Regions from separate parts of the Rhizobium sp. SL42 genome, predicted to be linked through region 2. Evidence: riboswitches for the same ligand, from Rfam matches in the RefSeq annotation. Region 2 holds a riboswitch; each other region holds the start of a gene.
What was found. Region 2 has a riboswitch for thiamine pyrophosphate ahead of thiB (thiamine ABC transporter substrate binding subunit). Riboswitches for the same ligand answer to the same signal wherever they lie in the genome.
Positions count from the first base shown of each region.

Region 1: another riboswitch for thiamine pyrophosphate. It lies ahead of thiD (bifunctional hydroxymethylpyrimidine kinase/phosphomethylpyrimidine kinase); the one in region 2 lies ahead of thiB (thiamine ABC transporter substrate binding subunit).
Region 3: another riboswitch for thiamine pyrophosphate. It lies ahead of thiC (phosphomethylpyrimidine synthase ThiC); the one in region 2 lies ahead of thiB (thiamine ABC transporter substrate binding subunit).

Region 1 covers NZ_CP063397.1:1,025,590-1,027,850, reverse strand. Annotated here, with positions in the region: gene IM739_RS04750 (GFA family protein) at 1-320, shown strand, start outside; gene thiD (bifunctional hydroxymethylpyrimidine kinase/phosphomethylpyrimidine kinase) at 330-1,139, opposite strand; TPP riboswitch at 1,201-1,297, opposite strand; gene IM739_RS04740 (HAD family hydrolase) at 1,429-2,103, shown strand; gene IM739_RS04735 (peptide chain release factor 3) at 2,181-2,261, opposite strand, start outside.
Region 2 covers NZ_CP063397.1:521,262-523,522, forward strand. Annotated here, with positions in the region: gene thiP (thiamine/thiamine pyrophosphate ABC transporter permease) at 1-136, opposite strand, end outside; gene thiB (thiamine ABC transporter substrate binding subunit) at 147-1,187, opposite strand; TPP riboswitch at 1,234-1,347, opposite strand; gene IM739_RS02325 (ABC transporter ATP-binding protein/permease) at 1,482-2,261, shown strand, end outside.
Region 3 covers NZ_CP063397.1:4,057,063-4,059,323, forward strand. Annotated here, with positions in the region: gene IM739_RS19140 (HPP family protein) at 1-971, opposite strand, end outside; TPP riboswitch at 1,113-1,236, shown strand; gene thiC (phosphomethylpyrimidine synthase ThiC) at 1,331-2,261, shown strand, end outside.

The DNA.
Region 1 (2,261 bases), 500 kb from region 2:
ATTGCACCGATTGCCAGCGACTGACCGGATGCGCTTACCGGGTCAGCGTCGGTGCGGAACCCATGGATTTCCGCGTTGTGGCGGGCACGGCGCGCCGATACCGCAAGTTCGGCGCCAGCGGCAGGCCGAGTGACCAGTACTTCTGTGATATCTGTGGTTCGCCACTCTGGCGGGTCGATGCCACCGGCGCCAGCATCGCCATACGCCTCGGAACGATCGATCAGCGGCAGGCGCTCACGCCACGCCATCAGAGCTGGACCGGCTCTGCCCTGAGATGGGTGAGCGACATACGGGACATTCCCGCATCTGCCGGCGAATAGACCAGGGGATTATCTCCAAAGGGCGTGGAAATGATGCACGGGCCCATGTCCCGAACCCACGGCCAAAGCCCCCGACGTCGCGACCGCGCTAGCCAGCCAGCTCTTGGCCGCTGCAACGGCGTCAACTGTTGTCAGCCCCTTTGCAAGTTCGGCGGCAATCGCACTCGACAGCGCGCAGCCCGTCCCGTGGGTGTTCTTCGTGGCAATCCGCGGCGCTTCGAACCAACGAAAGCGCCCGCCTGAAACCAGCAGGTCCGGGCTGTCGGCGGCGGCGAGATGCCCGCCCTTCAACAACACAGCCTTGGGCCCCTGTAACATCAGACGGGCGCCCTGCGATTCCATCACCTCCCGGCGGGCCGCCTCCGGCTCGCCGAGCAGGACAGCGGCTTCGGGAAGATTGGGGGTGAGAAGCGTTGCGAGGGGCAGAAGCTCATCGCGGAGCACGGCAACCGCTTCGGGGTCCAGCAGCGCGGCACCGCCCTTGGCGATCATGACGGGATCCAGGACGATTGGAATGGCGCGATATGGCTTCAGCGCTTCGGCAACCGCGCGGGCAATATCGGCATTGGCAATCATGCCGATCTTGACGGCATCGACGTGCAGGTCGGCGAAAATCATCCGGATCTGCTCCGCGACGAAGTCAGGGTCGATAGCCTGTACCGACGAAACGCCCCGGGTGTTCTGTGCCGTCAGCGCCGTGATCGCCGCCATGCCGTAGCATCCGCGTGCAGAGAACGTCTTCAGATCGGCCTGGATCCCGGCCCCACCGGACGGATCGGATCCGGCAATCGACAGCACATTGGCAATGAAACTGGACATGGATTTCACGGGCGCCCCTTCTCCAGCGGGGTAGCCGACGGGAAGGGCCACGATATGCGCGGAGGCTTCCCAAGCGACTCCCTCCGCCAGCATTATCTGGTTCAGGTTCAAAGGGTGCTTCTCAGCCCATCTTTCGATGAACGCCCCTGTCTCTGGAGCCTAGTCTTAGAGCAGAGCGGCGCTGCTGTCATGCAAAATGGCATAGGCACAGCCCCGAACCATTTGCGACAAAAGTCAAAAATGGCTAGTTGCGTAGTCAGCCTATCGTCCCAGCTCAAGGAATTCGCGATTGCCCTTCGCCCAGAACACCGTCTTCGACAAGCGTTACAATGGCTTTCTGTTCGACATGGACGGTACGCTGCTCAACTCCATCGCGGCCGCAGAGCGCGTGTGGGGCAAATGGGCCGCACGCCACGGGCTCGATGTCGAGGCCTTCCTGCCAACGATGCATGGCAAACGTGGCATCGACACGATCAGCGGACTTGGCCTGCCGGGTGTCGACGTTCAGGCGGAAGCGCTGGAAATCGAGCGCGGTGAAATCGAAGACGTCGAGGGTGTGGTCGCCATTCCCGGCGCGATAGACTTTCTGAACGGCCTGCCCTCGGCGCGCTGGGCGATCGTCACATCGGCCCCTGTGCTCCTCGCAAGGGCCCGCATCGAGGCCGCGGGCCTGCCGCAGCCGCCAAAAATCGTCACCGCCGAAGACGTGAAGATCGGAAAACCAAATCCTGCGGGTTATCTGCTCGGGGCAAGCCATCTCGGTGTCGATCCGGCCCGCTGCCTGGTGTTCGAAGACGTGATGGCCGGCGTGCTGGCCGGCGAAGCTGCGGGCTCGGATGTCATGGTGGTCACCGCCACCCACAGCCATCCACTTGAGACCCGGCATCCGGCAATTGCGAGCTATATCGGGCTTAAGGTGCATGTCGACGGCGATGGCGGCATGCAGATCGTCCGGGCCGGCTGACCTTTTCCAAGGTCAGCCCGGGAATGGCACGCCCGCGCCTCTGGTGCGCGGGCTGACCGACATCGCATGGAAAACGATCAAGCCGCCTTGGCGACGTGATATTCCTTGATCGCCACCATCTTGATCGCGGGAAACCGCTCCGACTCGTAGCGCAGCGA
Region 2 (2,261 bases):
ATGCGCCGTCCATCCGTCCGCTGAGCAGGGCGACCAGCGCCGTGCCGATAAAACCCGCCACCAGCGCCAGCACCAGGAGACCGCCGGCCAGAGCAGGCAGTTCCTCCGCGTTTGACAGGATGCGCGGGCGTGCCATGCCGCGATGCTCAGTTCAGCGTCATCGCCGCCAGCCATTCGTCGATCCAGGCCTTGCGGTTGGCGGCGACCTCGGCCGAGTTAATCAGGAACGTTGTCTTCGGCTGCACCAGCTTGCCGAAAGCGTCCGGCAGCGGCTCTGATGTGGCAGCCGCCGGCATCATCCAGTTATTGGTCGGGATCGTGTCCTGGAAGCCCGGCTCGAGCATGAAGGCGAGAAACTGCCGGGCAAGATCCTTTTCCGGCGCGTTTTTCAACAGGCCCGCGACCTCGATCTGGATGTAGTGACCCTCGGAAAACTCCGCCGCCTGATAGCGGTCGGTTTCTTCCGCCACCATGTGGTAGGCCGGCGAGGTTGTATAGGACAGCACCATCGGCGCCTCGCCCTTGGTGAACAGGCCGTATGCCTCCGACCAGCCTGGCGTCACCGTCAGCACGCGGCCCTTGAGCTTCGCCCAGGCTTCCGGCGCCTTGTCGCCATAGACCGACTTCACCCAGAGAAGCAGGCCAAGCCCCGGCGTCGAGGTACGCGGATCCTCGATGACGATCTTCTGGCTCGGATCGCCGTCGACCAGTTCCTGCAGGCTCTTCGGCGGGGTCTTCAGCGTCTCGGTGTCATAGATCACGGCGAAATGACCGTAGTCATAGGGCACGAAGACCTCGTCGGAAAAGCCGCCCGGCACCTTGGCCTTGGAAAGGTCAACGCCAGAGGCCTCGAACAGGCCGGTCTGCTTGGCCTCTTCGGTCAGGCTGGTGTCGAGGCCGAGAACCACATCGGCCTTGGAGCCTTCGCCTTCCAGCTTAAGCCGTGTCAGCAGCGCCACGCCATCGGCCACGCCGACGAAATTGACCGTGCAGTCGCAGGTCTTCTCGAAGGCTTCCTTCACCTTCGGCCCCGGACCCCATTCGGAAATGAAACTCTCATAGGTATAGACGGTCAGCACCTTGTCGGCGGCATGCGCCGGCAGCACCAGATCTGACCCGAGAAGGCCTGTTGCGAGAAGCGCTGCGGCCAGGCCGGAACGCAAGGTGTCGACGAGATATGATGGCATGACGCCCTCCTCCTAAAAAACAATTGATCTCGGGATAGGGCGCTTTGCGATCGACGCGTCTAATCCCTCCGCCGGTGTTAACCGGATCAGGTTCCGCGGGTTGGCTGTCGCCTCTCAGCATTTCGTCCCGATGGAACGAAAGGCACCCCGTTAGAGCACTGTTGAGATAGCGCGGCGCGCGGATCAGCGCAAGATGCGCCATCCACGTCACGCAAGGCCGCCATGCATCGAAGGGTAAGGGAAACGCAAGCCCCGCATGCTAGACCTTGTCTTCGATTGATGGGATGAGTGTGCATGGTTACGTTTCATACCGAGCAGCAGGCCGCAGCGGAAAACGCCATTGCAGCCGCCGAACTGAGTTTCAGCCGCCAGATTTCGATTGCCGCCGACAGTTTCTGGCGTTCGGCGGTTCGCAACCGCATTCTCGGCGTCGCTTCCGCCCTGCTCGGCATCATCCTGCTGACCGCCTATGGCACCGTGTTGCTCAATCAGTGGAACGCGCCTTTCTACAATGCGCTGGAACGTCGCGATCTCACCGCCTTCCTCAACGAATTGCGCAACTTCGCCATCATTGCCGGCTTCCTGCTGCTGCTCAATGTCATCCAGACCTGGCTCAACCAGATGACGGCGCTCTACATGCGTGAAGGCCTGTCGCGCGATGTCGTCGATCAGTGGCTGACGGACAGGCGCGCCTTTCGCCTGTCGATGTCGAGCCCGCTCGGCGTCAATCCCGACCAGCGCCTGCATGAAGACGCCCGCAAGCTTGCCGAGATGACCACCTCGCTGACCATCGGCCTTGTCCAGTCGACCATCCTTCTCGTCAGCTTCATCGGCGTGCTGTGGAACCTGTCGAGCAATTTCACCTTCCATGTCGGCACATACAGCTTCGCCATCCCCGGCTACATGGTCTGGGGCGCCATCCTCTATGCGCTCGCAGCCTCGCTGCTCAGCCAGCTGGTCGGGCGCCGCCTCTCGCGGCTGAACGCCGATCGTTATGCCCGCGAAGCCGATCTGCGCTTCTCCCTGATGCGGGCGAATGAAAATCTCGAAGCGATCGCGCTGGCCCGCGGCGAG
Region 3 (2,261 bases), 530 kb from region 2:
ACGGTGCCGTTCGGAGCAGAAGCACCGGAAAGCGCGAGCTGCAATCGCCGGCGAAAGCCGATGACCGGCCGACCTTTGTTCCACTCGGCCTTGTCCAGCAGATCCGTCTGCGTGACGATACCGATGACCCGGGCATTGTCGTCTGTCACCGGCAACGCCTTGATGTGATGACGTCGCAACAGCGTCAAGGCCTCCTGCAATGAAGCGTCTGGCGCAACGGCAACAACGTCGCGCGACATGATCTGGGCACAGACGGTATCGCCGCTGCGCCGCTGGTAGGAACGAAGTTCCGTGCGCCGCAGGATATTTTCGAGATCGTCCCGGTCGATATCGAGAAATTCGTCGTATTCCAGCAGCACCTCGTCGAGATCCGCGCGGGTAAAGCCGATGCGCTCGACCGGCGATGGATCGGACGTACCGTGTTCGGAAGCTGCCGGTTTCGGCATATGCGGATAGCGGCGGCCGGTCAGATTGTTGAAAGCGAGCGCCAATAGCAGCAGGAGCAACGAGTTTCCGGCGACCGGCCAGACGACGAAATCATAGCCCAAGCTTTGCACGAGCGGGCCACCGAGGACCGCCGTCAGGGCTATGGCACCGCTCGGCGGATGCAGGCAGCGCAGTGCCATCATCGCGGCAATCGCCACGCCGACAGCCAAGGCCGAGGCAAGAAAGGGATCCGCCACCAGCTTGGCGACCGTAACCCCGATGAGCGCGGACACGATATTGCCGCCCATGATCGACCAGGGCTGGGCCAAGGGACTGGAGGGTACAGCGAACAATAGCACCGCAGAGGCCCCCATCGGCGCGATCAAAGCGGGCAGACCTGGACTTTCCTTGGCGAAGAAATGGCCAACAAGACCAGTCGCCAGGATCCCGATCAAGGCACCCGCAACTGCCCGCCCCCGCTCCCGGTAGCTGACTGTCGCTGCTTCGGGAATCAATCGGAAAAACCAGGGATGCTGTTGCGTCATGACCTGTCCGGCACAAACGAGAGGAACCGCAGCGCGCTTAGCACATGCAAGGCTCCGCCGTCACCGCCAAAGGCATGACGATGTCAACAGCGCGCTTCAGATCGCCACTTGACGCGGCAAGCCTTATCTTCGTAACCTTGCCGCATTCACCAGGGGGGTCCCGCCAAGGGGCTGAGAGTCTGCTGGGCTTTTTCGAAAGCAGCGCAGTGACCCGTTGAACCTGATCCAGTTCATACTGGCGTAGGGACGGTGCGAGCGCTGCAATGCCACGAGTCCATCTAGGTGGGCCTATGGCAGGCGTCTATCCATCTTTCCGGCTGACATGACTGGGTCTCCAACATCAAACTTGGAGCCTCACGATGAACATTGCCCAAAATTTTGCCAAACCCGAAGTCACCACCGGACCACTTCCGGCCTCGACAAAAATCCATCTGCAAGGCCAACTGCACGCGGACATTCGCGTCCCGATGCGCCAGATCGCCCTTCATCCAACCTCCGGCGAGCCGCCCGTCAACCTCTATGACAGCTCCGGTCCCTACACCGATCAGGCGACGACGATCGCGATTGATGCAGGATTGACCCGCAATCGCGCAACCTGGATCACGGATCGCTCCGATGTCGAGGTCTATCCCGGTCGCCATATCAAGCCGGAAGACAACGGCTTCGTCTCCGGCGACCGGCTGACGCCCGAATTTCCCAGGCGTCACTCTCCACTGCGCGCTAAGGGCGGCAAGGCCGTCACACAACTCGCCTATGCAAGAGCCGGGATCGTCACGGCAGAAATGGAATTCATCGCAATTCGCGAAAATCTCGGCCGCAAGGCGGCCAGGGAGACGATGAAGCGCGACGGCGAGAGTTTCGGTGCGCATATCCCGGACTATGTCACGCCGGAATTTGTCCGCATGGAAGTCGCCGCCGGCCGCGCAATCATTCCAGCCAACATCAACCATCCTGAACTCGAGCCGATGATCATCGGCCGCAATTTCCTCGTCAAGATCAATGCCAATATCGGCAATTCCGCCGTCACCTCGTCGATGGCAGAGGAGGTTGAAAAGATGGTATGGGCGATCCGCTGGGGTGCCGACACCGTCATGGACCTGTCCACCGGCCGCAACATTCACCACATCCGCGACTGGATCATCCGCAATTCACCGGTGCCGATCGGCACGGTGCCGCTGTACCAGGCGCTGGAAAAGGTCGGCGGCATAGCAGAGGACCTGACCTGGGAGGTCTATCGCGACACGCTGATCGAACAGGCTGAACAGGGCGTCGACTATTTCACCATCCATG